Sediminicoccus sp. KRV36: one gene and its partner. The protein of the gene in region 1 interacts with the protein of each later gene in a pairwise test. Links are inferred from orthologs where the notes say so. Each region holds a gene or a part of one and is shown on either strand. Other genes may lie near its edges.

What was found.
Region 2: the proteins of mrdA (region 1) and LHU95_RS02655 interact in binary tests that used the Escherichia coli proteins (3 or more experiments, as listed by UniProt). The link is inferred for Sediminicoccus sp. KRV36 from one-to-one orthologs.

Annotation. Positions count from the first base shown.
Region 1 is NZ_CP085081.1:3,271,778-3,287,469, reverse strand. The notes cover bases 7,111-10,018. They hold mrdA (penicillin-binding protein 2), read left to right. Parts: upstream 7,111-7,585; coding sequence 7,586-9,451; downstream 9,452-10,018. Other genes in these bases: rodA (rod shape-determining protein RodA), read left to right, coding at 9,564-10,018; LHU95_RS15535 (rod shape-determining protein MreD), read left to right, coding at 7,111-7,375. Outside these bases: aqpZ (aquaporin Z), read right to left, coding at 1-627; LHU95_RS15560 (tripartite tricarboxylate transporter substrate binding protein), read right to left, coding at 733-1,725; LHU95_RS15555 (2-isopropylmalate synthase), read left to right, coding at 2,035-3,615; LHU95_RS15550 (tripartite tricarboxylate transporter substrate-binding protein), read right to left, coding at 3,619-4,623; LHU95_RS15545 (rod shape-determining protein), read left to right, coding at 4,802-5,845; rod shape-determining protein MreC, read left to right, coding at 5,968-6,831; more of LHU95_RS15535, read left to right, coding at 6,956-7,110; more of rodA, read left to right, coding at 10,019-10,715; LHU95_RS15520 (cytochrome c family protein), read right to left, coding at 10,769-11,098; LHU95_RS15515 (hypothetical protein), read left to right, coding at 11,291-11,578; LHU95_RS15510 (cytochrome c family protein), read right to left, coding at 11,661-12,059; LHU95_RS15505 (response regulator), read right to left, coding at 12,383-12,766; LHU95_RS15500 (chemotaxis protein CheB), read left to right, coding at 13,039-15,692. UniProt on the Escherichia coli protein: Catalyzes cross-linking of the peptidoglycan cell wall. Responsible for the determination of the rod shape of the cell. Is probably required for lateral peptidoglycan synthesis and maintenance of the correct diameter during lateral and centripetal growth.
Region 2 is NZ_CP085081.1:549,002-564,935, forward strand. What follows is about bases 7,336-10,485. They hold LHU95_RS02655 (PBP1A family penicillin-binding protein), read right to left. Parts: upstream 10,115-10,485; coding sequence 7,556-10,114; downstream 7,336-7,555. Other genes in these bases: LHU95_RS02660 (ABC transporter substrate-binding protein), read left to right, coding at 10,326-10,485. Also shown: LHU95_RS02620 (DMT family transporter), read right to left, coding at 1-6; LHU95_RS02625 (propionyl-CoA synthetase), read left to right, coding at 84-1,976; LHU95_RS02630 (enoyl-CoA hydratase), read left to right, coding at 1,973-2,743; LHU95_RS02635 (acyl-CoA synthetase), read left to right, coding at 2,748-4,364; LHU95_RS02640 (patatin-like phospholipase family protein), read left to right, coding at 4,411-5,625; LHU95_RS02645 (metallophosphoesterase), read right to left, coding at 5,635-6,318; more of LHU95_RS02660, read left to right, coding at 10,486-11,900; LHU95_RS02665 (ABC transporter permease), read left to right, coding at 11,905-12,879; LHU95_RS02670 (ABC transporter permease), read left to right, coding at 12,876-13,784; LHU95_RS02675 (ABC transporter ATP-binding protein), read left to right, coding at 13,781-14,758; LHU95_RS02680 (oligopeptide/dipeptide ABC transporter ATP-binding protein), read left to right, coding at 14,758-15,750; LHU95_RS02685 (hypothetical protein), read left to right, coding at 15,752-15,934. UniProt on the Escherichia coli protein: Cell wall formation. Synthesis of cross-linked peptidoglycan from the lipid intermediates.

The DNA of each region.
Region 1 (15,692 bases):
CAGCCAGAAGAGCCAGAGCTGGTGCAGCGCCGTGCCGCCCATGATGAGGGCGGGGCCGGTGCTGCGCGCCGGGTTCACCGAGGTGTTGGTCACCGGGATGCTGATGAGATGGATCAGCGTCAACCCGAGGCCGATGGCGATGGGCGCGAAGCCTGCCGGCGCACGCTTGGAGGTGGAGCCCAGGATGATCATGAGGAACATGAAGGTCATGACCAGCTCGGTCAGGAAGCCCACCGCCATGCTGTATTTCCCGGGAGATGCGTCGCCATAGCCATTGGCGGCGAGGCCCTTGCTGATATCCCAGCCCGGCGCGCCCGAAGCGATGGCATAGAGCACCATGGCGGCGACGATGGCGCCACCGACCTGCGCGATCATGTAGGGGATGGCTTCATCCGCATCGAAACGCCCGGCACAGACCAGGCCGAGCGTCACGGCCGGGTTCAAATGGCAGCCCGAGACGTGGCCGATGGCGTAGGCCATGGTCAGGACCGTCAGGCCGAAGGCCAGGGACACGCCGACCAGGCCGATCCCCACCTCGGGGAAGGCCGCCGCGAGCACGGCGCTGCCGCAGCCCCCGAGGACAAGCCAGAATGTACCCAGAAATTCAAAACCAAGCCTTTGCGGCATATCCCGCCTCCTCGAAAAATTTAATTCCCTGACCATGCAACGCTACACGCCAATCCCCTCGGGAGAGAAGAGGGGATCGAAAACCGCATATCTAAACCGAGAAGATTACTCGGTAATTCTTTCAATCCGATTGACCCTGACCACTTCGCGCCAGCGCGTGACTTCGCTGTTGACATGGGCGACGAAGCGCTCAGGCGGGCCGCCTTCCGGGCGGGCTCCCATGTCACGCAGCCGCGACTGCACCAGTTCATCGGTGAGCGCCATGTTCAGCAGGGCGTTCAGTCGTGCCACCACGGCGGGCGGCGTGCCGCGCGGGGCCATGTAGCCGAACCAGGGCTCGATCACGGCATCCGGCATGCCGGCCTCCTCCAGCGTGGGCACATCCGGCAGCGCTGCATCACGCGTGCGGCCGCTGACGACCAGCGCGCGCAGCTGCCCGCCGCGAATGGCGCCGATCAGCGTCGGCGTGTTCTCGAAAAAGAGCTGCGTGTCCCCCGAGATCACCGCCTGCATTCCCGGCGCACCGCCGCGAAAGGGCACATGCGTCATCTGCAGGCCAAGCCGCCCATTGAGAAATTCGCCAAGCAGGTGGTTCGAGGCGCCAAAGCCCGAGGAGGAGAAATTCACGCGTGGGCCCTCGCGCTTCGCCCAGGCCACGAATTGCTGGAAATCACGCGCCGGATGGTCGGGGCGGACAGCCAGGGCGTTCATCACGCTGGCACTCCAGAAGACCGGCACCAGGTCGCGCTCGATGTCGAAGGGCATACGGGCATAGATGGCGGCGTTGATCGCGCAATTGCCGATGGTGCAGGCGCCCAGCGTATAGCCATCGGGTGCGGACTGCGCGGCGGCCGCCATGCCGATATTGCCATTGGCGCCCGAGCGGTTCTCCACCACCCAGCGATGCGGCAGATCGCGCGAGGCGCGCTCGGCCAGGATGCGGGCGATCAAATCCGTGGCGCCACCAGGCGGAAAGGGCAGGATGATGCGGACCGGCCGCTCGGGCTGCCATTCCTGGCCTTGGGCCTGCCCCTGGGCCTGCGCCGCGGCGGGAAGGGTCAGGAACAGGGCGCAAAGGGCCATCAGGGGGCGGCGCATGGTGTTTCCTCCGGTCATTGCTTTGCGGGCAGCTTGGCCGGGACGGCGCGCCACGTCCATGCTTGGCTTGATCGCCTTTCGCTGCCGCCTTATGGTGCGCGCATGGCGATGATGACCGCATGCTTGATGCTGTCCGCCGGGTTGTTCGCTTTTGTGCAGCGGGCCCGGTCGGTCTCGCTCGGCCTTCTTCCGCTTCGACTTTCCCGCCCCTGGGTGTGAGCTGAGGCCGCGCGCGGCCCGCACAACTCAGGGGACCCTGGTCCACCAGGGGTATTCACCGGAAAGCCTTCGAACTCTGCGAGATCACCCATGAGCATCAACCATCCCTCCTTCGGCACGCTCGACGCTGGCCGCATCATCATCTTCGACACGACTTTGCGCGACGGCGAGCAATCGCCGGGCTTCTCCATGAATCTGGACGAGAAGCTGCGCATGGCCGAGGCGCTGCATGAACTCGGCGCCGATGTGCTGGAGGCGGGCTTCGCCATCGCCAGCCCCGGCGATTTCGAGAGCGTGCAATCCATCGCCAGGCGCTTCGCCAAGGATGGTCCCGTCATCGCCAGCCTGAGCCGCGCGAATGCCGCGGATATCCTGGCCTCGGCCGAGGCGACCAAGCCCGCCGCCCGCCCGCGCATCCATATCGTGCTGGCCACCAGCGATCTGCACATGCGCGTCAAGCTGCGCATGACGCGGGAAGAGGTGCTGGAGCGCATCACCGAGAGCGTGAGCCTGGCCCGCAACCATGCGGCCGATGTCGAATGGTCGGCCGAAGATGGCTCGCGCTCTGATCTCGAATTCCTCTGCCGTTGCGTCGAGACGGCGATCAAGGCGGGCGCCACGACCATCAATATCCCGGACACGGTGGGGTACTCACTGCCGGCCGATATGGGGCTGATTTTCTCGACGCTGATGAACAAGGTGCCGAATGCGGATCAGGTGATCTTCTCGGCGCATAATCACAATGACCTGGGGCTGGCCGTGGCCAATACCCTGGCCGCCATCCAGGCCGGCGCCCGGCAGATCGAATGCACCATCAATGGCATCGGCGAGCGCGCCGGGAATGCGAGCCTGGAGGAGATCGCCATGGCGCTCCGCACCCGGCATGACGCGCTGGGCCTGCGGACCGGCATCGAGAGCAAGCGCATTTTGCGCACCTCCAAGCTGCTGGCGACCATCACCGGCTTCGACGTGCAGCCCAACAAGGCCATCGTCGGCCGCAACGCCTTCGCGCATGAGAGCGGCATCCATCAGGATGGCGTGCTGAAGGATGCCAGCACCTATGAGATCATGACGCCGGAATCCGTGGGCTGGACCACGAATTCCATCGTGCTGGGCAAGCATTCCGGTCGCGCCGCCTTCCGCGACCGGTTGAAGACCCTGGGCTATGAGGTCGGCGACAACCAGCTGAATGACGCCTTCAAGCGCTTCAAGGATTTGGCCGACCGCAAGAAGGTGGTTTACGACGAGGACATCGCCGCCCTCGTGGATGACGAGGTCGGCCGCGGCAATGACCGCATCAAGCTGACCGGCCTGAATGTCTCCACCGGCATGGGCACCAAGCCGATGGCGACCATCGCGCTTGATGTGGACGGGGCACGCCGTGATGGCATGGCCATGGGGGATGGTGGCGTGGATGCCACCTTCAACGCGCTGCGCGCCGCCTTCCCGCATGAGGTCAATCTCAAGCTGTTCGCTGTCCAGAGCGTGACAGGCGGCACCGACGCCCAGGCGCGCGTGACAATCCGTCTGGAGGAAAACGGCAAGCTCGTGGACGGGCAGGGGGCGGATACGGATACGATCGTCGCCGCCGCGCGGGCCTATGTGCACGCGCTGAACAAGCTGCTGGTGAAGCGGGAGCGGACCGAGCCGCCCCCGGTCGCGGCCGAGTAAGCCTCACTCGACCCGGATATTGAGCCGGCGAATGAGTGCCGCGTAGAGCGGGGTCTCGGTCGCGATCTGCCGCTGCATCGCGGCCGGCCCCATTTCGGGCGCCGAGAGGGAGAGTGCATCCAGCCGCTGCCGCGCGGCGGGGGCGGCAAAGACCTCCGCCGTGGTGCTCGCCAGGGTCGCCAGCACCGCGGCTGGGGTGCCCGCGGTGGCCGAGGCGCTGAACCACCCGGTCACCACCACGCCGGCCAGCCCCTGCTCGGCGAAGCTTGGCACCTCGGGCAGGGCCGGCAGCCGGGCGGTGGCGGTCACGCCCAGCGCCCGCAACTGGCCTGACTGGATATGCGGCTTGGCGGAGGCCACCGTGTCGAACATCAGGTCGATATTGCCGGCCAGCAGGTCGGGCACGGCCTGGCCGCTGCCGCGATAGGGGACATGCGTCATGGTCACGCCCGCGCGCTCGGCGAAGATTTCGGCCGCCAGATGCGCCATGCTGCCATTGCCGAAGGAGCCGTAGCTGAGTGCCCCCGGCCGGGCGCGCGCCCGCTCCAGGAAGGCGGCCAGGCTGGCCGGGCCTCGCGCCGCATGGACCACCAGCACATAGGGTGTTTCAGCCAGCAGGCTGACATGGGCGAAATCCGCCACGGGATCATAGCCGAGATCGGGCAACAGGGACGGGTTGACCGTGAAGCTGACATTGGTGCCCACCAGCAGGATGTGCCCGTCCGCAGGCCGCGCGCGGGCCACGGCGCGCGCGCCGATGGCCGTCGCCGCGCCGGGGCGGTTCTCGACGATGAAGCTGCCGCCCAGCCGCTCCTGCAGGCCCTGCGCCAGGATGCGGCCGAGAATGTCGGTGGCACCACCGGCGGCATAGGGTACGACCAGTGTGACTGTCCGCGCCGGATAGGCGGTCTGGGCGCGGGCTGGCGCGGCTGGAACGAAAGCGCTCAAAGCGGGAGTGCCGAGGGCGAGTCCGCTGAGCAGCGCAGCGCGGCGGGTGGTCATGGTCATCGGGGCATCCTCCAGGATGGCTTTGCGCCGGTTCAGCCGGCGATTATCCCCAATCATGCCACGGCCGGCGCGGCCCTGGCGAGGCGGCGCGCGCGCAACGGGTTGCCCCAGGGGACACTTGGGGCTAGGGGTCCCTGTCTCAGACCACCCCATGGCCACCCTCTGGAAGGCTCCCCGCATGTTCTCTCGCCTGTTCGGCTTCCTCTCCGCCGACATGGCCATTGACCTCGGCACCGCGAACACACTCGTTTACGTGAAGGGCCGGGGCATTGTGCTGAACGAGCCGTCTGTTGTCGCGATTTCCGACAATCGCGGCCGCAAGCAGGTGCTCGCGGTCGGTGAGGAGGCGAAGCAGATGCTGGGCCGCACGCCCGGCAACATCGCCGCCATTCGCCCCCTGCGCGACGGCGTGATCGCCGATTTCGAAGTGGCGGAGGAAATGATCAAGCATTTCATCCGCAAGGTGCATAACCGCCGCAGCTTCACTTCGCCGCTCATTATCGTCTGCGTGCCTTCCGGCTCGACCGCGGTGGAGCGCCGCGCCATCCAGGAAAGCGCCGAAAGCGCTGGCGCCCGCAAGGTCCTGCTGATCGAGGAACCGATGGCGGCCGCGATCGGCGCCGGCCTGCCCGTGACCGAGCCTTCGGGCTCCATGGTCGTGGATATTGGCGGCGGCACGACGGAAGTGGCCGTGATTTCGCTGGGCGGCATTGTCTATGCGCGCAGCGTGCGCGTGGGTGGCGACAAAATGGATGAGGCGGTGATTTCGTATATTCGCCGCACCCACAACCTGCTGATCGGCGAAAGCTCGGCCGAACGGATCAAGATGACCATCGGCGCCGCGGCCCCTCCGCTGGATGGCGAGGAAGGCCCGCTCACCGAGGTCAAGGGCCGGGACCTGATGAACGGCGTCCCGCGCGAGGTGCTGGTCAGCCAGCGGGAGATTGCCTATTCGCTGATGGAGCCAGTCACGTCGATCGTGGATGCGGTGAAAGTGGCCCTTGAGAATACGCCGCCCGAACTGGCGGCCGATATCGTGGACAAGGGAATTGTCCTCACCGGCGGTGGGGCCCTGCTGTACCGGCTGGATGAAGTGCTGCGCGATGCGACAGGCCTGCCCGTTGTTGTGGCAGAGGAGCCGTTGAATTGCGTGGCGATGGGCACTGGCCGCGCCCTGGAGGAGCTGAAGCGGCTTCGCCAGGTGCTGACTTCGATGTATTGAGAGCTACCGAATCACTCTTCGATCCTGTTGTGTAGTCCTGAGCATTTTTCTCCGATACGGCTGGATATGCCGTGGCGGAAATGGTCTCAATCCCTCGATGGGCCCCATGGGGCGGAGATGCCGTGATCCGTCTGAGTATCCCGCTGAGACAGGCTTTAGCCCGGCTTTCCCTGCCGGTGCTGATCGCGGCCGCCTTCGGCATCATGCTGCTGGGCAAGGCGGATGCGCTGCTGATCGAGCGCATGCGGATGTCCTTGGCGGATGCTCTGGCACCCATCTGGGGCGCCGTGCAGGAACCTGTCTCCGCCGTGCGTGATGCGGTGCAGGAGGGTGAGGCGCTGTGGAACATGCGGGCCGAGAATGCCCGCCTGATCGAGGAAAATGAGCGTCTGCGCCGTTGGCAAGCGACGGCCCTGGCCCTCGAGGCCGAGAACGCGCTCCTGCGCCGCCAGCTCTCCTGGGTGCCGGACCCCGCCCCGCAATTCCGCACGGCCCGCGTGGTGGCGGATGCGGGCGGCACCTATGCCCGCGCTGTCCTGCTGGCGACGGGCCCGCAACACAATGTGCGCAAAGGGCAGATCGCACTGGATGAGCGCGGCTTCGCAGGCCGCGTGACGGAGGTGGGCAGCCGCTCCGCCCGCGTCCTGCTCGCGACGGACATCAACAGTCGCGTGCCGGTCACGCTGGAAACCAGCCGGGCACGGGCCATCATGGTGGGCAACAACGCGGCGCGGCCAAGGCTCCAGCATTGGCCTGAGGGCACCTTGCCGCGCGAAGGCGATCGCGTCGTGACCAGCGCTCAGGCGGGCGCCTTCCCGGCCGGGCTGCCGGTCGGCGTGGTGCGCTGGACAGAGAGCGGCGCCGTTGAGGTGGAGCTTTTCGCGCATCTGGAGCGGCTGGATGTGCTGCGGCTGTTTGATTTCGGGCTTTCCGGGATCTTGCCGCCGGAATCCGTGGCCCGGCCCGAGCCGCGCGGGCGGCGCTGACCGCATGGTCTCCAAGGGCCGGCCGGAGCCGCCCATGGGCTTGCTCCAGCGCCTGGATGCAGCTGCGCGCGCGGGATTTCCGGGACTCTTTACCGCTTTCCTGATCATTTTGGCAGCGGTCCCCGTGGGCCTTCCCGGGATCATCGGCGCCGTGGCGCTGCCCTGCATTTTCTTCTGGACGATCTTCCGTCCGGCTGCCATGCCCGCACCCGTGGTGTTCTTTCTTGGTCTTTTGCAGGATCTCCTCTCCTTTGCCGCCCTCGGGACGGGGGTGCTGACCCTGCTCATCCTGCATGGGGTGACGCTGCGCCTCCGCGATTTCCTCGTGCGGCAATCCTTTCTCTCGGCCTGGGTGGTGTTCAGCGCCTTCGCCGCCGGGGCTGGCGCGCTGGGCTGGGCGCTGCAGGCTGTGCTTGGCTGGATGTTGCCGCCGGCAGCGCCGGGATTGCACCAGTTCGGCATCGCGGTCGGCCTCTACCCGGCCTTGGCCTGGGTGCTGGCGCGCCTGCACACGGCCATGCGCCGGGCGGAGACGGCACTGTGAAGATGCCGCGCATCTTCCGTCGCACGAAAGGCGGGATTGAGAATTTTTCGATGCGTCACGCCGGGGGCGTGCGGTCATGAAGATGCCGCGCATCTTCCGTCGCTCGAAAGGCGGGATTGAGAATTTTTCGATGCGTCACGCCGGGGGCGTGCGGTCATGAAGATGCCGCGCATCTTCCGTCGCTCGAAAGGCGGGATTGAAAATTTCTCAATGCGCGGCGTCAAGCGGGAGGAAGAGGAGCGGCGCTCCGTCTTCACCCGCCGCGCCTTGCTCATGGGCGGCACGCAATTGGGGGCCTTTGGCTTCCTGGGATACCGCTTGCACAAGCTGCAGGTGGAACAGGGTGAGCGCTACGCCACGCTGGCCGAGGAAAATCGCCTCTCCGCCCGGCTGCTCTCGCCACCGCGCGGCCGCGTGCTGGACCGCAATGAGCGGGTGGTGGCTGGCAATCGCCTCAACTGGCGCGCGCTGCTGGTGGCCGAGCACACGGCCGATGTCGGCGCCACGCTGGAAACCTTCAGCCGCATCGTGCCGCTGGCCGACCATGAACGCGCCCGGGTGGAGCGGGATGTCCGCCGCCGCCGCCGCTTCGTGCCCGTGATCGTGCGCGAATTCCTGACCTGGGAGGAGATGGCGCGGATCGAAGTCAACGCGCCCGACCTGCCCGGCATCCTGATCGATGTCGGCACCACCCGGATCTACCCCGAGGCCGAGCATCTGGCCCATATCGTCGGCTATGTGGCGCCACCCGCCGAGCGCGACATGGATGGCGACCCACTGCTGCAATTGCCCGGCATCCGTGTCGGGCGCTCCGGGATTGAGCGGCATCACGACCAGGTGCTGCGAGGCCGCGCCGGCGCTGTGCAACTCGAAGTGAATGCCGTGGGCCGCGTGATCCGCGAACTGGACCGGCGCGAGGGCATGCCCGGCCAGGATATCGAGATCAGCGTCGATACCGAATTACAGAAGACCCTGCGCGGAAAGATTGAGGAAGGCACCTCCATCGTCGTCATGAATGCACGCAATGGCGAAGTGCTGGCCATGGCAAGCCAGCCCAGCTTCGACCCGAATGTGTTCAATTCCGGCGTCAGCGGCGCGCAATGGCGGCAATGGACGGCCAACCGCGCAACACCCCTGATCAACAAGGCGACCAACGGCCTTTACGCCCCGGGCTCGACCTTCAAGATGGTGGTGGCGCTGGCCGGGCTTGAGGCGCGCGTCATCAGCACAGGCGAGCGCGTCACCTGCCCCGGCCATTTCGACCTGGGCGAGAGCCGGTTCCATTGCTGGAATCGCAGCGGTCATGGCGGCGTGGAAATGCGCACCGCGCTCAAGGTCAGCTGCGACGTTTATTTCTACGAACTGGCCAAGCGCCTGGGCATCAACCGCATCGCCGCCATGTCACGGCGGTTCGGCCTCGGGGTGGACCTCGACATCGAGTTGCCGGGCACCCGCCGCGGCCTTGTGCCGACGCGTGAATGGCGTGAGGCGCAGGGGCGGGGCTGGGCCTTGGGCGACACGGTGGTGCATGGCATTGGGCAGGGCTTCTACCAGCTCACTCCGCTCAGCCTGTGCACAATGACGGCGCGGCTGGCCACGGGCCGCGCGATCCAGCCGCATCTGACGCGCAGCATCGGCGGCCGCCCGGTGCGCGGCAGCCGGCCGGAGGACTGGCCCAGCATGGGTATCCCCGACCGTGACATGCGCCTCGTGCGGGATGCCATGTGGGCGGTGGTGAATGAGCCTGGCGGCACGGCGCTGCCCTCCCGCCTGCCGGGCGGCTACGGCATGATGGCGGGCAAGACCGGCACCACCCAGGTGCGCCGCGTAACGCGTGAGCAGCGCGAGCGGGGCTTCCATGTCAGCCAGGTGCCGCGCGAATGGCGGCCACATGCCCTGTTTGTTGGGTATGCGCCGCATGACAATCCGCTTTATGCGGTGAGCGTGATCGTCGAGCATGGCAGCTCGGGCTCGGGCACGGCCGCCCCATTGGCGCGGGATGCGCTGGTTGAAACCTTCAACCGCTTCCGCCAGACGCCCGGACCACGCGTGGCGGATGTGGGACGCGGAACATGAAGGCGGCGCCGGATGCTCCAGGGTTGCGCCGCGGCGCGCTGCGCCCGTGCATGGTCGGCCAGGGCATGGCGCAAGCCTGCAACCTGCCCGCGCACCGAACGAGGGCAGCATAATGTCCACCGTCTTTGAGAAGCGCCTGCTCACCGGTGATCGTGGCGCCGGCATTCTCCAGAAGCTCTGGCAGATTCCCTGGCTTTTCGTCTTGCTGCTCTGTTCCGTGGCGGCGGTGGGGTATGTCGCGCTCTATTCGGCCGGCAGCGGCAATCCTGATCTCTATGCCACGAAGCACGCGCTGCGGTTTGGCTTCTGCCTCGTGCTGATGCTGTGCATCGGCTTCGTGGATATCCGGGTGATCGCGAAGCTTGCGCCGCTTGGCTATCTGGGGGGCGTCGGGCTGCTGGTCTTGGTGGCCTTGCATGGCGAAGTGGGGAAGGGGGCGCAGCGCTGGGTCGATTTGGGGCCGCTGCAGTTGCAGCCCTCGGAATTGATGAAGATCATGCTGGTCCTGGCCTTGGCCGCCTGGTTCCATCGGGCGAGTTGGGACAGGGTGGGCAATCCGTTTTTCCTGGTGATCCCGGCGGTGCTGACGCTGGTGCCGGTGGCGCTCATCTTCAAGCAGCCCAATCTCGGCACGGCGCTCATCACGGCCGCGCTGGGTGGTGCCATGTTCTGGGCGGCGGGCGTGCGCTGGTGGAAATTTGCCGCGATCATTGGCGCGGCGGTGGCGGCGGCGCCCATCGTCTATGAGAATTTGCGCGATTATCAGCGCGCCCGGATCACCACCTTCCTTGATCCCGAATCCGACCCGCTGGGGGCCGGCTACAACATCATCCAGTCCAAGATCGCGCTGGGCTCAGGCGGGTTGTGGGGCAAGGGGTTTTTGCAGGGCACCCAGGGCCATCTGAACTTCCTGCCGGAGAAGCAGACGGATTTCATCTTCACGATGATTGCCGAGGAATTTGGCCTGGTGGGCGCCATGGGCACCCTGGCCCTTCTGATGAGTGTTGTGGGGTTCTGCTTCCTGGTCGCCCTGCGCTGCCGGCATCAATTCGGCAGGCTGCTCGCGATCGGCCTGGGAACCAATTACTTTCTGTACATCTTCGTCAATGTCGCCATGGTCACGGGCAGCATTCCTGTGGGCGGTGTGCCGCTGCCGCTGATCAGCCATGGTGGCAGCGCCATGTTGACGACGATGATAGGTTTTGGCCTGCTGATCAGTGCCTGGGTGCATCGCGACGCGGAATTCGGCCCAGCGCAGGACTGAGCAACGGGCCCAAAGGGTCGGCGTCAAGGCCGACCCTTTGGCCGCTTCCCGGCTTACTGGGCTGTGCTGGCGCGCTCGAGATAGGCCAGCAGGTCATTCAACTGCTGCTCGTTGCGAATGCCGGCGAAGGACATGGAGCCTGCGGGCACCACGGCCTTGGGGTCGGTCAGATAGGCGCGCAGGTTGTCCACGTTCCAGACCAGGCCCTCACCGGCCTTGGCCCGCATCGGCGCCGAATAACGGAACGCCTCGATCGAGCCGGCCGGGCGGCCCCACAGGCCGTACAGATTGGGGCCCACGCCATTGCGGCCACCCTGATTGATCGTGTGGCAGGCGCGGCACTGGTTGAATACCCGTGCCCCTGCATCAGCATCCTGTGCCATTGCGCCACTCAGCGGCGCAAGCGCCAGGGCTGCTGCCGCCATCATCCAAACCCGCATCGAACCATTCCTCCATGCATCTAACTTACCCTCCCTTAATGGGCATTCCTGACCTTCCTGCAATACCCTGACAGGGGTGGCAAGGGCGGCGTGGCCGTCATAAGAGAGCCGGGTGTTGGGGCAGTGGCGGAGAATATGTTGGACGGTCCGGGCGTGATGGCGGATTTTTTCGCCTCCGGTCGCGTGGCCGATCTGATTCTGCTGGTGCTGTTGCTGGAGGGGGTGGCCCTGGGCCTCTACCACAGCCGAACCGGGCGAGGCGTGGCGCTGGCCGCAGTCCTGCCCTTCCTGCTGGCAGGGGCCGCCTTCGCGCTCAGCCTCCGGGCATCGCTGACAGGCGCTGGATGGCCGCTGGTTGCGCTGCCCCTGATCGGCGCGCTCGCCGCCCATCTGTGGGATCTTGCGACGCGCTGGCGGCGGTGAAGCCCTCACCCAGGCAGGAATGCCCGGGTGAGGACGTGGCCACAAAACTTCACCAGGAGTGGCCGGGCACGCCCGTCGGTGGCTACTGGCCGCCGACCGAGCGCAGATAGGCGATCACGTCGCTGATGTTCTGCGCATTTTCCTTGAAGCCTGGAAAGGACATGGAGCCTGCCGGCACCACCGCCTTGGGGTCGGCCAGATAGGCGCGCAGATTGGCTTCGTTCCAGACCAGGCCGGCCGTCGCGCGCTCGCGCATCGGCGCGGAGTAGCGGAAGCCCTCGATCGAGCCGGCCGGGCGGCCATAGACGCGATACAGGTTGGGGCCGACGCCGTTGCGCCCGCCTTCATTCGGCGTGTGGCAAACGCGGCACTGGTTGAACAGGCGCTGGCCGTTTTCGACCACGCCCGCCGGCGCGTCCTGTGCCACGGCAGCGAGGGGTGAAAGCGCCACGAAAACGGCGGCGAACATCATGGAGCGCATGCTTGGAAACTCTCCTCAGGGTGGCTGCCGGACGAAGACCGTGCCGGGCTGTCGGAATAACGCTCGGAAATGCGCTGCGACAACTTTCGGCGGCATGACGTTTGCGCAACCCGCGGCTTCCGGGGGCGCCGGGTTACATGACCGGCCGGCGCGGCGCCATGTCGGTGACGCGCGCAATCTGCCGAGGTCCGGCCGAGCGCGTGCTCCCCCAAGGCGTGCGCGATCTGCTCCGGAGTGTCCCTCGGTTGCGGCGCAACGCCCGGCGCCCGCCCTTTGGCAGGACGCGGAGGTGATGCTTCGTGCCATGGGCCTCGGCCCGGGTATCAGGGGTTCTGCGGGCCAGCTGCGCCCATGGCCGCCGCGGACATGGTCACCTGCGCAATCGCCAGCTCCAGCTCCAGCTCCGAGAAGGGCTTGCGCAGCTCAGCCACCCCGCGGGACAGGATCGCCCGATGCGTTGGGGCGCCGCTCATCCAGATGTGCGGGATGAAGCCATCCCGCAGGATTCGCTCCACGGCGGAGATACCACTGCCGGCACGCAGTCGCTCATCGGCCAGGATCAGGTCCGGCCGGGCTTTGCCGGCGGCCGCCACGGCGCCCTCCTCGGTACCCTCCACGGCCGTCACCTCATGCCCCATGGCCGCGAGAAGCTGCGCGAGCAACATCCCGATCACCACCTCATCCTCGATGATCAGCACCCGAAGCATCAGGCTCCTCCGCTCCCCGCCTGAAGAGCTGGGGCTTGCCGCCAGGCACGCGGCAACATTCCGGAATGGTATCACCCTCATGCCCAAGCTCCCAGATGTTGCCTCACGCCTCCTGTCAGGTGAACTGCAGGCAAGGCCCATGTGGCTGACGTCGGAACTGGCTGACGCCCACGATACATTTCTGGCCTGAATATTCACGCGTGCGGGCCGAATGATGATAAGTGGCTGAATGGTTGGGCGCAGCAGTGCTCCGCCAGAACCAGGAGCGTGCCGTGCCAGCCATCGCACAAGACTCTCCGGGCAAGGCTCTGTCCATCATTGCCATCGGCGCCTCGGCCGGCGGGCTGGAGGCCAGTCGCCGCTTCCTGGATGCCTGGCCGAAGCAACCGGGATTCGCCTTCATTCTGGTGCAGCATCTCGACCCGATGCATCCCAGCCTGCTGGTGGAGCTGCTGGCCACACACACATCTCTGAACGTGCTGCAGGCCACCGACGGAGCGGTGATCGAGGCCGAGCATCTCTACATCATCGCGCCCGGTACAACGCTGGGAGTGCGGGCCGGGCGGCTTGTGGTCTCACTCCCCACGGAGCGGCATGGCGCGCGGCTGCCCTTTGATGTGCTGCTGCGTTCACTGGCTGCGGAACCCGATGCGGCGGGCAGCATGGCCGTTGTGCTGTCGGGCACTGGCGAGGATGGCACAAAGGGCGCCCTGGCCCTGCGGGCAGCGGGCGGCTTCGTGCTGGCACAGGAGCCGGCCGAGGCCGGCTTCGGCGGAATGCCAGGTGCTGTCATCGCCGCCAATGCCGTAGACTTGGTGCTCCCCGTGGCCGCCATGGCTGAGGCGCTGGTGGCGCGGTCGTTGCAGCGCCAGCCCCGACCCTCCGCGCGTGCCGCGGAGGATCGGTTGGCGCGGATCGTGGCGTTGCTGCGGCAGCGCGGAGCCACGGATTTCAGCCTCTACAAGCCAGGCACGCTGCGCCGCCGGATTGAGCGCCGCATGGGGCTGGCCGGTACGCCCGGACTGGAAAGCTATCTCGCCCTGCTCGAAGCCGATCCCGCCGAGGCCCAGCATCTGGCAAAGGATCTGCTGATCCATGTGACCGCCTTCTTTCGCGATCCAGAGGTGTTCGCGCTACTGGCCGAGCGCGTCATCCCCGACATGCTCGCCTCGCACCCGGCCGGCCAGGCCTTGCGAATCTGGGTGGCCGGTTGCAGCACGGGTGAGGAAACCTGGTCCCTGGCGATCCTGTTTCGTGAAGCGATCGCAGCCGCGGGTCAGGATATCCGGCTGCAGATCTTCGCCTCCGACAAGGATGCCGATGCCGTGGCGACAGCCAGGCAGGCGCGTTACCCCGCCGTGATTGAATCCGCCGTCTCGCCCGCGCGGCTGAAGCGCTTCTTCACGCGTGAGGATGATGCCTGGCTGGTCAATGGGGAACTGCGCTCCCTGGTGGTGTTCACCGTCCAGGATGTGCTGGCGGACCCGCCCTTCTCGCGGCTTGATTTCATCTCCTGCCGCAACCTGCTGATCTATCTCCGGCCCCAGGCGCAGGCGCGCGTGGCCGCGTTGTTCCGCTTCGCACTGCGCCCGGGCGGCATCCTGCTGCTCGGCGGCTCGGAGACCCTGGGCGCCAATGAAACAGGCTTCGCCGTGGTGGCGAAGGCCGAGCGCATCTGGCGGCGCCATATGGGTGACAGCCCGGCCAATCATGGCCTGGATTTCGCGGCATTCGCCACAGTGCCACGCAGTGCAACGCCGCCTCGGCCGATGAGGATGGCGGAGCAGTGTCGCCGTATTCTGGACCAGCATTATGGCCCCGCCGCCGTGCTGGTGGATGCGCAGAATCGATGCCTGCATTCGCTGGGTCCCACGGACCGCTATCTGCTGCATGCGTCCGGCGCCGCCACCCAGCAACTCCTGGCGATTGCGCGGCCTGGACTCAGGGCGCGATTGCGATCCGCCTTGGCCGCGGCGCGTGAGCCTGGCCGCGCATGTCTGCGCGATGACAGGCGGAATCCGATCATCGATATCCGGCAAATCCTCGATCACGGTGAAATGCTGCTGCTCGTCTGCTTCATTGAAGCGCCCCCTGCCGTGTCTTCGCCGGGCCGGCCCCCTGCAGCCCGAAACCAGCCACGCATCGCCGTCCTCGAGCGCGAGCTGGAGAGCACGCGTGCCGAATTGCATGGCGCCATTCAGGACCTCGAAGGTGCGGCCGAGGAGCAGCGCGCGCTGAATGACGAGGCGCTCTCGGTGAATGAGGAATACCAGTCCACCAATGAGGAGTTGCTGACCTCCAAGGAGGAGCTGCAATCGCTGAACGAGGAATTGACCGTGCTGAACGGCCAACTCCAGGAAACGCTGGAGCACAGCCGGACCACCTCCAACGATCTGCAAAACGTCCTCTACAGCACTGAGGAAGCAACAATTTTCCTGGATGCGAATTTGCATATCCGGTTCTTCACGCCGGCCACACGCGCGGTGTTCAGCGTGTTGTCCGGCGATCTCGGCCGCCCGCTGGCGGATCTGCGCTCGCTCGCCACGGATGCGGCCCTGCTGGAGGATGCGGCGGCTGTGCTCGCGGGCGCGGCACCCCGCATGCAGGAGATCACGACAGCTGAGGGCGCCTGGTTCAATCGTCGCGTCCTCCCCTATCGCGCGCAGGATGCGACGGTGGCGGGTGTGGTCATCACCTTTGTGGACATCACCGAACGCCGGAAGACAGCCGCCCTGCTGGAGGAGGCGACGCACCGCGCGGAACAGGCGAGCGCCGTGAAGTCACGCTTCCTGGGGGCTGCCAGCCATGACCTCCGCCAGCCGCTCCAGACACTGACCCTGCTGCGGGACCTGTTGGCGAAGATCGTGGAGGGTGATGAAGCGCGCAAGCTCGTGGCGATGCAGGCCCCCACACTCGCCGCGATGGC
Region 2 (15,934 bases), 2.7 Mb from region 1 along the record:
TCTCATGCTGGGATGGTGCGGCGGTCCCGCTTGCGAGGCAACGCCCATGGGCGCATTTTCTCCGGCAAAGGGAGAGATCAGCGATGACGGCTTACGATGCCGCGGTGGCGCAATGGCGCAACGACCCTGAGGCATACTGGCTTGCCGCCGCGCAGGGGCTGGAATGGACGCGCCCGCCCAGCCTTGCGCTGGACGCATCCCAGGGTCTCTTTGGCCGCTGGTTCGCCGATGGCGTGCTGAACACCTGCCACAATGCGCTGGACCGTCATGTCGCCGCGGGGCGGGGCGCGCAGACTGCCATCCTCTATGACAGCCCCATGACCGGCGCCCAGCAGCGCATCACCTACACCGAGATGCGGGACCGCACGGCCCGGCTGGCCGGCGCGCTCGCGGCGCGGGGTGTCGGCCAGGGGGACCGCGTCATCATCTACATGCCCATGGTGCCCGAGGCCGCCATCGCCATGCTGGCCTGCGCGCGGCTGGGGGCCATTCACTCGGTCGTGTTCGGCGGTTTCGCGGCGGCGGAGCTGGCGGCGCGCATCAATGACGCCACACCCAAGGCGGTGATCAGCGCGAGCTGCGGCCTGGAGCCGGGCCGCGTCATCGCCTACAAGCCGCTGCTCGATGCCGCCATCGGCATGGCCGCGCACAAGCCTGATCTCTGCCTGATCCTGCAACGGCCGGAGCAGCCCTGCACGATGATCGCGGGGCGTGATTTCGACTATGCGGCGGAGGAAGCGGCGGGTGCGCCGCATCCTTGCGTGGATGTGGCGGCGACGGACCCGCTCTACATCCTCTACACCAGCGGGACGACCGGAAAGCCCAAGGGCATCGTGCGCGACAATGGCGGGCACGCGGTCGCGCTCCACCACTCCATGTCCATGATCTACGGCATGAAGCCCGGCGACGTGTATTGGGCGGCGAGCGATGTCGGCTGGGTCGTGGGCCATTCCTACATCGTCTATGCGCCGCTGCTGGCGGGCTGCACCTCCATCCTGTTCGAGGGCAAGCCGGTGGGCACGCCCGATGCCGGCACCTTCTGGCGCGTCTGCGCGGAGCATGGGGTGAAGCTGCTTTTCACCGCGCCCACCGCCATCCGCGCCATCCGCAAGGAAGACCCCGAGGCGGCGCTGATGCGGAACTACGACCTCTCGAAGCTGGAGGCGCTGTACCTGGCGGGCGAGCGCTGCGACCCGCCGACGGCGCTCTGGGCCATGGAGCAGCTCGGCATCCCCGTGGTGGATCACTGGTGGCAGACCGAGACGGGCTGGCCCATCACGGCGGGCTTCCGTGGCTTCGGTCTGTTCGAGCCGCGCCCCGGCTCCGGCGGCAAGCCCACGCCAGGCTTTGACGTGCGCGCGCTGGATTCCGAGGGGAATGAGGTGCCGCGCGGCGAGAATGGTGCCCTGGTGGTGAAGCTGCCCCTGCCGCCCGGCTGCGCCCCCACGCTCTGGAATGCCGAGCAACGCTATCGCGAGGCCTATCTCTCCACCTTCCCCGGTTACTACGACAGCTCGGATGCCGGGATGGTGGATGCGGAGGGCTTCGTCTGGGTGATGGGCCGCACGGATGACATCATCAATGTGGCCGGCCATCGCCTCTCGACGGGTGCCATGGAGGAGGTGCTGGCCGCGCACCCTGATGTGGCGGAATGCGCAGTGGTGGGCATCGCCGATGCGCTGAAGGGCCAGGCGCCGCTGGGTCTTGTCGTGCTCAAGGCGGGTGCGGCGCGCAACCCCGAGGAGGTGGCGCGCGAGCTGGTGAAGCTGGTGCGCGAGCGCATCGGGCCCGTTGCCGCCTTCAAGGAAGCCCGTGTGGTGCAGCGCCTGCCCAAGACGCGCTCCGGGAAAATCCTGCGCGCGACGATCCGCAAGATCGCCGATGGCGAGGCCTATGTGGTGCCGCCGACGATTGATGACCCGATGATCCTCGACGAAATTGCCCATGTTCTCAAAGAGGGGGTGCTGGGCCGATGATCACCACGGAGCGCCAGAACAACGGCGTGGCGCTGATCACGCTGGATCGTCCGGCCGCGCGCAACGCGCTCAGCATCGCCATGCTGGAAGCGCTGCGCGACGCGCTGCACGCGGCCGTGGATGCGCGCTGCATCGTGTTGGCGGCGCATGGCCCGGCCTTCTCCGCCGGCCATGATCTGCGGGAGCTTACCGCGGCGCGTGCCGAGGCGGATGGCGGGCGCGATTTCTATGCGCGCACCATGGCCCTGTGCAGCCAGGTGATGCAGCAGGTGGTGAACCACCCTGTGCCGGTCATCGCCGCCGTGGAGGGCATCGCGACCGCCGCCGGCTGCCAGCTTGTGGCAAGCTGCGACCTGGCCGTGGCCACGCCGGCCAGCAGGTTCTGCACGCCGGGCGTGGATATCGCGCTGTTCTGCTCGACGCCCGCCGTGGCCGTTGCGCGCGCCATTCCGCGCAAGGCCGCGATGGAAATGCTGCTCACCGGCCGGATGGTCTCGGCCGAGGAGGCGAAGGCGCTCGGCCTGATCAACCGCGTGGCCGAGGATGCGCGGGCCGAGGCGCTGGCGCTGGCCGCCAGCATCGCCGCGCGCTCCGCCGTTACGGTGCGGTTGGGCAAGCGCGGCTTCAACGCGCAATGCGGCATGCCGCTGGCCGAAGCATATGATGCGGCGAGCGCCGTGATGGTCGAGAACATGATGGCCGCCGACGCGGAGGAGGGTATCGGCGCCTTCCTCGGCAAGCGCGCGCCCCATTGGCAGGACAGGTAACCCCATGGCCGCTTCCGATTACGATGCCCTCCCGCGCGTCGCCGCCAATCACCAGCCGCTGACGCCGCTGCTGTTCCTCGAACGCACGGCCGAAGTGTTTCCTGGCCATGTCGCGGTGATCCATGGCCGCATCCGCCGCTCCTATGCCGAGTTGCGGTTGCGCAGCGTGAAGCTCGCCCATGCGCTGCATCTGCGCGGCTTGCGGCGCGGCGACACGGTGGCCGCCCTCCTGCCCAATACGCCCGCCATGCTGGAATGCCACTACGGCGTGCCCATGGCCGGCTGTGTGCTGAACACGATCAACACGCGCCTCGACGCCGCGACCATCGCCTATATCCTGGATCACGGCGAAGCGCGGATCGTCATCGTGGATCGCGAATTCATCCCCGTGCTGCGCGCGGCCCTCGTGCAATGCGCGAACAAGCCCACCATCATCGAGGTGAATGACAGCGAGGCGCCCTCGGATGAGACGCTCGGCGGCCAGGATTACGAGGAGCTGCTGGGCGAGGGCGATGAAACCTTCGCCTGGCCGATGCCGGCCGATGAGTGGGATGCGATTGCGCTGAACTACACCTCGGGCACCACGGGCAAGCCCAAGGGGGTGGTGTATCATCATCGCGGTGCGCAATTGCTGGCCATCGGCAATGTGCTCTCGGCCGGGATGGCGCGGCATCCGGTCTATCTCTGGACCTTGCCGATGTTCCATTGCAATGGCTGGTGCTTCCCCTGGACCATCACGGCGATGGCGGGCACGCATGTCTGCCTGCGCGCCGTGCGCGGCCCCATCATGTGGTCGCTGATCGCGGAGCATGGTGTCACGCACATGTGCGGTGCGCCGATCGTGATGGGCACGCTGCTGGCGACCCCGGCGGCGGAGCAGCGCCCCTTGCCGGGCTCGGTCACCTTCGTCGTCGCGGGCGCCCCACCGCCGGAAGCCGTGCTGGCGGCCATGCGCGCGGCGGGCTTCGCCGTGCTGCATGTCTATGGCCTGACCGAGGTCTATGGCCCCGCCGTCACCAATGAATGGCACGCGGAGTGGGATCGCGCCCCCGCCGCCGAGCAGGCGAAGCTCATGGCGCGCCAGGGTGTGCGCTACGTTCCGCTGGAGGCGCTGGATGTGATGGACCCTGCCACCATGCAGCCCGTCCCCGCCGATGGCGTCGCGATGGGCGAGGTGATGTTCCGCGGCAATGTCGTGATGAAGGGCTATCTGAAGGAACCCGCCGCGACGGATGCGGCCTTCGCCGGTGGCTGGTTCCACTCGGGCGATCTCGCGGTGAAGTATCCGGATGGATATATCCAGTTGCGGGATCGCTCCAAGGACATCATCATTTCGGGCGGTGAAAACATCTCGTCCATCGAAGTGGAGGATGCGCTCTACAAGCATCCGGCCGTGGCGCTGGCGGCCGTGGTGGCGCAGCCCGATGACAAATGGGGCGAGGTGCCCTGCGCCTTTGTGGAGCTGCGCCCTGGCATGAACGCGACCGAGGCCGAGATCATCGCCCATTGCCGCACGCTCATGGCCGGCTTCAAGGCGCCCAAGCGCGTGGTCTTCACCGAATTGCCCAAGACCAGCACGGGCAAGATCCAGAAACACGTGCTGCGCGCCGGCATCCGGTGAGGCGCGCCGCCCCATCCATCAACGTCCACAAGTGAGAAGATGCCTCATGGCTGATCTGCCCCGTCCCCCTGCCCTGTCCCGCCGGGCACTCCTGGCGACCAGTGCGCCCCTGGCGCTGGCCGGATGCGCCTTGCCGACGCGGCTGCCGGCGGTGCCCTCCGCGCAGCGCCCGCAGGTGACGGTGCTGGGCCTGCCCAATGAGCGCTTCTTCCCGACGGAGCATGCCGGGCAGTTGGGCTTGCAGCAGGAATTCGTTGCCGCCATGCAGCGCAACATGGCCAGGCGCGGCCTCGCACCTGGCGCTGCCTTTCCGGAGCTGGACCTGCTCGCCATTTCCGGCGGTGGGGAGGATGGGGCCTTTGGCGCCGGCATGCTCGTGGGTTGGTCCGAGCTTGGAACCCGACCGGATTTCTTTCTGGTCACTGGCGTCAGCACGGGGGCACTGACCGCCCCCTTCGCCTTTGTCGGCAGCTCCTCGGATGCGGCGCTGCGCAGCGTCTATACCGAGATCACCCTGGCCGACATCCTGAACCAGCGATACTTCACCGCCGCCATCTTCGATGACGCGATGGCGGATAACAGCCCGCTGTTTCGCACCATCTCCCGTTATGTGAATGAGCAGATGCTGGCCGAAATCGCCCGCGGCTATGATTCCGGGCGGCTGCTGCTGATCGGCACCACCAACCTCGATGCCGAGCGGCCGGTGATCTGGAATATCGGTGCCATCGCCAAGAGCGGCCATCCGCGCGCGCTGGATACGGTGCGGCGCATCATGCTCGCCTCGGCGGCGATTCCGGGGGCCTTCGCGCCCGTGCTGTTCGATGTGAATGTGGCCGGCGTTCCGCACCAGGAACTGCATGTGGATGGCGGCGTTTTCGCGCAGGCCTTCCTCTATCCGGCCAGCGTGGGGGATTTGCGGCGGCAGCGCATCGCCCAACGCCTGCCTACCGCCCCGGCCCGGGCGTGGATCATCCGCAACGCGCGCCTCGAACCCAAGGGCAGCGAGGTGAATCGGCGCACGCTCGGCATTGTCGGGCGGGCCGTTGGCTCGATGATCGCGGCCTCGGGCTATAACGACATCATCCGGATGTACTTCGCGGCCGAACGGGACCGGGTGGATTACAACCTGGCCTTCATCCGGGATGACTTCACCGTCCCCTACGGACTGCCCTTCGATCAGGCCTATATGCGGCCGCTGTTCGAATATGGACGGGAGCGGATGCTGCGCGGGGATATCTGGGTGAAGCGCCCACCTGCCTGAACGTCCCCGTCAGGCGGTCATCAGCCCGATCCGGTCTTCCTCGAAGACGCCGCAGGTGAGCGGCCCGCCAAAGACGGCGCCGGTGTCGAGGTTGACGCGGTTCTCGCGCAGATCCGCCACGCGCTCGCGCACCGGCGTGTGGCCATGCACGATGAAGGCGCCGTGATCCGCCTCACTGTCGAGGAAGGCGCCACGGATGCGCATCAGATCGTCGGGCGCTTGCGCATCGAGCGGGATGCCCGGACGCACGCCGGCATGGGCGAAGAAATAGGGGCCGACGCGGTGGCTCAATGCCAGGCCGCGCAGGAATTGCTGGTGCCCGGCGGGAATGCCCGTGGCCCAGCTTTCGCGCGGCGCGTATTCGGCCATGCCCCAGCTCACCAGGGCTTCGCGGCCCCCGTAATACATCCAGTCCGTCGCACTCGGCGCATCGCCGTCGAGGGCGGCGAGCAGCGTGGCCTCGTGATTGCCGCACAGGTTGATGACGGGGCAGGCGTCGAAGCCCATGGCAGCGTCCAGCGCACCGGCGGAATCCGGCCCGCGGTCAATGAAATCGCCCAGGTGGATCAGCCGCGCGCCGGAGGTGGGGTTCTCCTTCAGATCCGCGCGGATCAGCTCATGCAGGGCCCGCAGCTTGTCCGCGCAGCCATGGACGTCGCCAATCGCATAGATGCGCGTCCCTGTGGGAAGCACCGCCGGCGATTTCAGCCACCTCATGCGTCGGAGCTGCGGGAGGCTTGAGGCAGCCCCACAGGCTGCCGCTCTGCCAGGGGCCAGGGCCAGCGGCCCTGGCTATCGCGCGCTGGCGCTTGCATCCGACCGTGTATTGCCCACGCGCGCGGCCAGGGCGGCGGCCATGAAGTCGTCAATATCGCCATCCAGCACGGCGGAGGGATTGCCCTTCTCCAGCCCTGAACGCAGATCCTTCACCAGCTGGTAGGGCTGCAGCACGTAGTTCCGGATCTGGTGGCCCCAGCCGATATCCGTCTTGCCCGCCTCGATGCCATCGCTGATGGCTTCGCGCTTGCGCAGCTCCAGCTCATAGAGGCGCGCCTTCAACATATCCATCGCTATGACGCGGTTGCGGTGCTGCGAGCGGTCCTGCGTGGAGGCCGCGACGGTCCCGGTCGGGATATGGGTGAAGCGCACGCCGGATTCGGTCTTGTTGACGTGCTGCCCACCAGCACCCGAGGCACGGAAGGTGTCGGTCTTGATATCGGCCGGGTTGATCTCGATCTCGATCTTGTCGTCGATCACCGGATAGACATAGACGCTGGCGAAGCTGGTCTGCCGCTTGTCATTGCCGCCGAAGGGGCTGATGCGCACCAGGCGGTGCACGCCCGTCTCGGTCTTCAGCCAGCCAAAGGCATTGGGGCCGGTGACCTGGAGGGTGGCGGATTTGATGCCCGCCTCCTCGCCCTCGGATTGCTCGGTCAGCGTCGCCTTGTAGCCCCGGCGCTCGGCCCAGCGCATGTACATGCGCATGAGCATCTCCGCCCAGTCCTGCGCCTCGGTGCCGCCGGCGCCGGCATTCACTTCGAGGTAGGCGTCATTCGGGTCGGCCTCGCCCGAGAGCAGGCTTTCGATCTCGCGGCGCTTGGCTTCGGCGGCGAAGCTGACCAGATCCGCCACGGCGGCATCGGCGGTCGCGGCGTCGCTTTCGGCCTCGGCCATCTCGATGAGTTCGAGGGCATCGGCCACGGATTGTTCGAGGCGCTGCACGCCTTCCACCTGTTCCACCAGCCGGCCGCGTTCGCGCATCAGCTTGGTGGCCTCGGTGGCGTCATTCCACAGGGCGGGGTCTTCGGCCTTCGCGTTCAGTTCAGCGAGGCGAATGAGGGAAGCATCCCAGTCAAAGATGCCTCCTCAGCAGGGTCACCGAGGCGGTGATCTGCTCTTGAAGCTGGAGGGCGTCTGCGCGCATGGGGGCTCAGTAAAGCCCCCCGAGTCCGCTGTCCACCCGGGCGGCGGCACCGGAGCCCATTTCGGTCGGCACGGTGGCGGCATTCTCGGTGCCCGGGCGGAAGGCCTCGAGAATGGTCTCGCCGCGATCCGTCTGGATGCGCACCAGGGCCACGCCGGGCGGCGCGCGGAAGGGCACGGCGGGGCTGCCGGCCAGCGCGGCGGCGATCACCTCGCGGAAGATCGGCGCGGCATTGGTGCCGCCCGTCTCACCCTGGCCGAGGCTGCGCGGATCATCATAGCCGATCCAGACGGCCACCACGATATCGGGCGTGAAGCCGACGAACCAGTTATCCTTGTAGTCATCCGTGGTGCCGGTCTTGCCGGCGATCGGGCGGTTCAGCCCCGCGCCGGCCCGCCCGCCGGTGCCGCGCTGCACGGCCCCTTGCAGGATGCTGGTGATCTGGAAGGCGGCGATGGGATCGGCGATCTGCCGGCGATTATCGGTGAAGCGCGGCGGGCCGCCCTCCGGGCCGGCGGCACAGGCGCCGCAATCGCGGTTGGAGCTGCGCCAGATGACGCGGCCGCGCTGGTCCTGCACGGAGTCGATCAGCGTGGGTTCCACGCGCCGCCCGCCATTGACGAAGCTGGCATAGCCGGCCGCCTGGCGCAGCACCGTCGTCTCGCCCGCGCCGAGGCTCATGGAGAGGAAACGCGGCATGTTCTCGATGACGCCGAAGCGGCCGGCGGTCTCGCTGACGCGCTCCATGCCGACCTCCTGCGCGATCCGCACCGTGACGAGGTTGAGGCTGCGTTCGAGCGCAGAACGCATGGTCACATAGCCGCCGCTGGAGCCGCCGCCGTAATTGCCCGGCCGCCAGACGCCCTGCGGCGTGGCGATTTCCACCCCGCCGTCGAGGAAGCGCTGGTTGGGCGGAATGCCCTGCTCCAGCGCCGAGATATAGACGTAAGGCTTGAAGGAGGAGCCAGGCTGGCGCATCGCCTGGCTCGCGCGGTTGAACTGGCTGCGCTCATAGCTCCAGCCGCCGGACATGGCGAGGACACGGCCCGTATTGGGGTCGAGTGCGACGACGGCCCCCTCCACATCCGGGATCTGGCGCAGCAGCACCCGATCGGCCCGCGGCGCGGCAGCGCCGGCGCGGGGCGGCGTGGCGGGGGCGGCGGCGGCCGGCGCCGGCTCCAGCATGACGACATCGCCGAGCGCCAGCACATCGCCGATGCGGCGGGGCGGGTTGCCCAGCCGGACCGGCTGCGTGCCCTGGCTCGGGATCACGGGGCGCGCCCAGGCGAGATCCTCCAGCAGGATGGTGCCCGTGCGCGGCTCGGCCGGGGCGCGCAGATGGGCGCGCTCGAACCAGCCGACGCGCGCCTCGCGGTCGCGGATTTCCAGGATGACGCCATGGCGCCATTCCGGGAGGATGCCCGGCGGCCGGCCGAAAGCCTCCAGCGCGGGCAGCCATTCGGCCGGGGCATGCGCGCTTTTGGCCAGCGGCCCGCGCCAGCCGCCGCGGCGGCGGTCAAAGGCCAGCAGGCCGTTGCGCAGGGCCACCTCGGTCGCCGCCTGGAGCGCCGGATCGAGGCTGGTGCGGACGACGAGGCCGCCCCCCTGGGTCTGCTCCTGCCCGAAGCGCGAAATCAGCTCGCGGCGCACATCCTCGGTGAAATGGCCACCCACCGGCACCACTTCGGGGCGGCGCAGAGGGCGGGCGAGGATGGTCTCGGCATGGGCGGCCGCGGCTTCCTGCGGGGTGATCACGCGGTCTTCCAGCATGCGGTCCAGCACCCAGTCGCGGCGAATGCGGGCCTGGTCGGGGAAGCGCAGCGGATTGTAGTTGTTCGGCGCCTTGGGCAGGGCGGCCAGGAAGGCCATCTCCGAGATGGTGAGCTCCTCCAGCGCCTTGTTGAAATAGGCCTGGGCGGCTGCGGCCACGCCATAGGCCTGAGCGCCGAGGAAAATCTCGTTCAGGTAGATTTCCAGGATGCGGGATTTCGGCAGGGCGTTCTCCAGCCGGATCGCCAGCAGCGCCTCCCGCGCCTTGCGCAGCACGGTGCGGTCACTGCCGACCAGCATGTTCTTCGCGACCTGCTGCGTGATGGTCGAAGCGCCGACCATCCGCCGGCCAGTGCCATATTGCTCCAGATTGGTGATGACGGCGCGGAGCACGGCGATGGGGTCCACGCCGCGATGGCTCTCGAAATTCTGGTCCTCGGCGGAAATGAAGGCCTGCTGGAGGCGGCGCGGGATCGCCTCGATGGGCACGAAGACGCGCCGCTCGGCGGCGAGTTCGGCCATCAGGCGGCTATCGCCGGCGTAGATGCGGCTCATCTGCGGGGGTGAGTAATCGGCCAGCCAGCGGTAATCGGGCAGGCCGGCCTCCAGGCTGCGATACAACCCATAGGCGGCGACGGCGCCCCCCAGCAGCACGACGGCGGCCAGGATAAAGAGCGAGCGGATGAAGCCGCCAAACAGCCGGAAGGGCGGGCGCTTGGGCGGCTTGGGGGGGGCGACCTTGTCCGGCCGGGGCGGGACGATCGGGGCTTCAATGGCGGGCGAAGGCGCGTTCATGCGGGGCGTTTAGCACAGAATGCGCAACAATCCCGCCCCTTCTGCACAGGCTCGAAAATGCGGGGCAATGCGGCAGGAATCCGGGCTTCTGCGGCGGCTTTGGGCGTGTGCCGCCGGAGCCGCGCAAGAAAGATGAAGCCCACCTAGCTCGCCGCGTAATCTTGCTGCTACACAGGTCGCTTCCCGTTGCGGCTCCATCGGAGAGAACTGAATGGCCTGGATGTCTCGCGCCTTTGCCCTGCTGGGTGCGCTCGCGCTTGTGGCGCCCGCCTCCGCGCAGAACCTCAACATGGCCGTGGGGGCGCCGGTCACGTCGATTGATCCGCATTTCCATCAACTCTCGCCGAACAATGCCGTGGCAGGCATGATCTTTGACCGGCTGATCAACACGGATGGCCAGTCGCGCATGACGCCGGGCCTGGCCGAGAGCTGGACCGCGATCGCCCCCGATGTCTGGGAATTCAAGCTTCGCCGTGGCGTGCGCTTCCACAATGGCAGCGAATTCACCGCCGAGGATGTGGCCTTCACCTTTCAGCGTGTGCCCAATGTGCCCAACAGCCCATCGAGCTTCGCGGCCTTCGTGCGCCCGATGCGCAGCGTCGAGGTGGTGGACAGCCACACGCTGCGCGTCACCACCCATGGCCCCTATCCGCTGCTGCCGCAGGACATGACCAACCTCTACATCCTCGACCGCGAGACGCATCAGGGCGTCACGACCGAGGATTTCAATGCCGGCCGCGCCGCCATCGGCACCGGGCCCTACCGCATGGTCAGCCATCGCATGGGCGATCGCATCGAGTTCGAGCGCAATGACCAGTATTTCGGCGAGCGCCCGGCCTTTGCCCGCGTGAATTACCGCATGATCACCAATGACAGCGCCCGCACGGCCGCTCTGCTGGCCGGCGATGTCGAGTTCATTGACCAGGTCCCCACGGCTGACCTCACGCGTCTGCGCGGCGACCAGCGGATGGCCATGAGCGAGGTGACGGGCCTGCGGCTGATCTATCTCAGCTTCGACCACCACCGCGACGAGGCTTCGCCCTTCGTGACCGACCAGGAAGGCCGCCCCCTGCCGCGCAACCCCTTGCGGGATGTGCGGGTGCGGCGCGCCCTCTCCATGGCGATTGACCGCCCCGCGATCGTGGAGCGGGTGATGGAGGGGGCCGGCACGCCATCGGCGCAATTCTTCCCGCCGGGCGTGTTTTCCTACATCCCGGATTTCCCCGCGCAGCGCCCAGATCCCGAAGCCGCGCGCCGCCTGCTGGCCGAGGCCGGTTTCCCGCAGGGCTTCCGCATCACCCTGCATGGCCCCAATGACCGCTACCCGAATGACGGCCGCGTGATCCAGGCGATCGGCCAGATGTGGACGCGGCTTGGCGTGCGCACGGCGGTTGAGGCGCAGCCCTGGACCACCTTCGTGGCCCGCGCCGGCCGGGGCGAATTCTCCGCCTTCCTGATCGGCTGGGGCTCCAACCCCGAAGGCTCCCACCCGCTGCGCAACCTGATCGCGACACCGGATCGCGAGCGCGGCTGGGGGGCGAGCAATCGCGGCCGCTACAGCAATCGCGAGATTGACGGCCAGCTGGACGTGGCGCTGCGCGAAATTGATGACACGCGGCGCGAGCAATTGCTGATCGCGGCCCAGCGCGCCGCCTTTGAGGATGCGGCCATCGTGCCGCTCTACATCCAGACCAATATCTGGGCGATGCGCCGCACCCTCCAGCACGCGTCCCGGACGGATGAGCTGACGCGGGCCCAGGATATCCGCCCCGCCACGGCACGTTAGGGCCATGACCGCCTATCTGCTGCGGCGCATTTCCCAATCCGTCCTCGTGCTGATCGCGATGAGCATCATCGTCTTTGTCGGCGTCTATGCGGTGGGTGATCCGGTGGAAATCCTGATCTCCCCCGATGCCGACCAGATGGAGCGCGAGCGCGCCATCCAGGCTCTGGGCCTCGACCTGCCGCTGTGGGAGCAATATGCGGTCTTTGTCTGGCGCGCGCTGCACGGCGATCTGGGCCGCAGCTTCGTCTATAACGAGCCGGCGCTGCAGCTGATCCTGCAGAAGATGCCAGCGACGCTGGAACTCGCCTTCGGCTCCATGTTCATCTCCATCCTGATCGGCCTGCCGCTGGGGATGTATGCGGGGCTCAAGCCCGACAGCGCCGGCTCCAAGGTGATCATGGCGGGCAGCATCCTCGGCTTCTCGCTGCCCACCTTCTGGGTGGGGTTGATGCTGATCATGGTCTTCGCGGTCCAGCTCGGCTGGCTGCCTTCGACCGGCCGCGGGGACACAGCCAGCCTGCTCGGGCTGCAATGGTCCTTCCTCACGGCGAACGGGCTTTCGCACCTCGTCATGCCGGCGGTGAATCTGGCGTTGTTCAAGATCAGCCTGGTGATCCGCCTCACGCGTTCGGGCGTGCGCGAGACCATGCTGATGGATTATGTGAAATTCGCCCGCGCCAAGGGGCTGTCCCCGGCGCGCGTCACCTTCGTGCATGTGTTCAAGAATATCCTGATCCCGGTGGTCACCGTGGTCGGGCTGGAGCTGGGCTCCACCATCGCGTTCAGCGTGGTGACCGAGAGCGTCTTTGCCTGGCCGGGCATGGGCAAGCTCATCATTGACAGCATCAACGTTCTCGATCGGCCGGTAATCGTCGCTTATCTACTGATCATCGTGGTGATGTTCATCACCATCAACCTGATCGTGGACCTGCTCTATTCGGCACTCGATCCGCGCGTGCGGCTGGAGGGCAAGGCATGAGCGACCTGGCTTTGCCTCCCGTGGCGGTGCGGGAGGAAACCCCCTTCCGCCGCTTCGTCTCGGAATTCTTCGCCAGCAAGATCGCGGTAGGCGGGCTGCTGGTCTTCACCATCATCGCCCTGCTGGCGATTTTCGCGCCCTGGATCACGCCGCAAAACCCCTATGACCTGGCGCAACTCGACATCATGGATGGCCGGCTGGAACCGGGCGCGGTGGGTGGTGGTGGCATGGTCCATTGGCTCGGCACGGATGACCAGGGGCGGGACATGCTGTCCGGCATCATCTACGGGCTGCGCATTTCGCTGACGGTGGGCGTCGGCTCAGCCCTGATCGCCTGCCTGGTGGGCGCCTCGCTGGGGCTGCTGGCGGCCTATGCCGGCGGCAAGACCGACAGCCTGATCATGCGCGTGGTGGATCTGCAGCTCTCCTTCCCGACCATCCTCGCCGCACTCATGATCCTGGCCTTCCTGGGCAAGGGCATCACGAATGTGGTGATCGCGCTGGTGGTCGTCGAATGGGCCTATTATGCGCGCACCGTGCGCGGCTCCGCCCTGGTCGAGCGGCGGCGCGAATACATCGAAGCCGCGCAATGCCTCGCTTTGCCCACCTCGCGCATCCTGTTCCGGCATTTGCTGCCGAATTGCCTGCCGCCGCTGATCGTGGTCGGCACCATCCAGATCGCCCGCGCCATCGCGCTGGAGGCGACACTCTCCTTCCTGGGCCTCGGCGTGCCGATCACGGAGCCTTCGCTCGGGCTGCTGATCGCCAATGGCTACGAGTACATGCTGAGCGGGAAATACTGGATCAGCTTCTATCCGGGTATCGCGCTGCTGGTGACCATCGTCAGCATCAATCTGATGGGCGATCATCTGCGGGACGTGTTGAACCCGAGGTTGAAGAAGTGAGCGCCACGCTGGAAGTCCGCAATCTGCGGACGCATTTCTTCACCCGCGCCGGCGTCGTGAAGGCGGTGGATGGCGTCAGCTTCACCGTGGGGCGCGGCAAGGTGATGGGCCTGGTCGGGGAGTCCGGCTCGGGCAAGACGGTCACGGGATTTTCCATCATTGGCCTGGTGGATGCACCCGGCCGGGTGGTGGAGGGGGAAATCCTCTACCAGGGCCGCAATCTCGCCCGGCTGAGCGAGGAGGAGATGCGCAGCCTGCGCGGCAACCGCATCGCCATGATCTTCCAGGACCCGATGATGACGCTGAACCCGGTGCTCCGGGTGGATACCCAGATGATCGAGACGGTGCTGGCGCATGACAAGGTCAGCAAGGACGAAGCCCGCCAGCGGGCGCGCGACGCGCTCGGCATGGTCGGCATCCCATCGCCCGATGAACGGCTGAAATCCTATCCGCATCAATTCTCGGGCGGCATGCGCCAGCGCGTGGCCATCGCCATCGCGCTGCTGCACCGGCCGGAACTCATCATCGCGGATGAACCCACCACGGCGCTGGACGTCACCATCCAGGGGCAAATCCTGGCGGAGGTGCAGAAGCTCGCCGCCAATACCGGCACCAGCCTGATCTGGATCACGCATGATCTCTCCGTCGTCGCGGGTTTGGCGGATGACATCGCCGTGATGTATGCGGGCCGCGTGGTCGAGGACGGCCCGGTTTCCGAGGTGCTGGACCGGCCGCTGCATCCCTATACCCACGGGCTGATCGGCTCCGTCCCCAGCCGCAACAAGCGCGGCGAGCCGCTGCGGCAGATTCCCGGCATGACGCCCTCCCTCCTGAACCTCCCCGTGGGCTGCGCCTTCCGTGCCCGCTGCCCGCGCGCGGACGAGGCCTGCCGCGCGGAACAGACGCTGGAGGAATTGCTGCCCGGCCGCCACGCGCGCTGCGTGCATCCGCATCGTGATGAGGTGCCGGCCTGATGGACACGCCGATCATCGAGCTGCGCAACATCACGAAGCGCTTCGAGAAGAAGCTCGACTTCGCCGGCAAGATCGCCAAGCGGCTGGGGGCTCCCATCCGCGAGGAAATCGTCCATGCCGTGGACGGCGTGAACCTCTCCATCCGCAAGGGCGAGGTGGTGGGGCTGGTGGGCGAATCCGGCTGCGGCAAATCCACGCTGGGCCGTGTGGTCGCCGGCATCCTGCCGCCCTCCGAAGGCACTGTCCTGTGGCGCGGGACGGATGTGAACGCGCTGACCGGGGCCGCGAAGAAAGAGGCGCAGCTGCGCGCCCAGATGATCTTCCAGGACCCTTACGCCTCGCTCAATCCGCGCATGAAGGTACAGGATATCGTGGGCGAGGCGCCGCTGGTGCATGGCATCACCACGCGCTCCGGCTTCGATGAATATGTGGATGAGCAGATCCGCCGCGCCGGCCTCGATCCCGCCTTCAAGAAGCGCTACCCGCATCAATTCTCGGGCGGCCAGCGCCAGCGCATTGGCATCGCCCGCGCACTGGCGGTGAAGCCGGAATTCCTGGTCTGCGACGAGGCGGTGGCGGCACTCGACGTCTCCATCCAGGCGCAGATCCTCAACCTCTTCATGCAGCTGCGCGCCGAGCTCGATCTCACCTATCTCTTCATCAGCCATGATCTGGGCGTGGTGGAGCATCTGAGCGACCGCGTGGTGATCATGTATCTCGGCCGCGTGGTGGAACAGGCGCCGAGCGAGGAGGTCTTTGCCCGCGCTAACCATCCCTACACCGCCTCGCTGCTCTCCGCCGTGCCGCGGATCGAGGCGCGCAAGCGGGTCTTCGCCGTGGTGCAGGGTGAAATTCCCTCCCCGCTCAATCCGCCCAGCGGCTGCCATTTCCACCCGCGCTGCCCGCATGCGATGCCGCGCTGCGGGGCCGAGGTTCCGAAGCTGCGCGAAATCGCGCCCGGGCATTTCTCGGCATGCCACCTGAACGGGTGAGATGCGCGCGGCCTTGCCCCGCCGCTGGTTCTGCGCAGCCGCGCTGGCCGGCTGCGCGCATGAGCCACCCGCCGCGCCGCCCGGCACGATGATCCCGCCCTATTTCGCGCAGTGGGAATCGCCGGAGCTGGTCGAGGCTTTCCTGAACGGGCGCGACGCCGCGACCGACCCGCGCTGGGCCGAA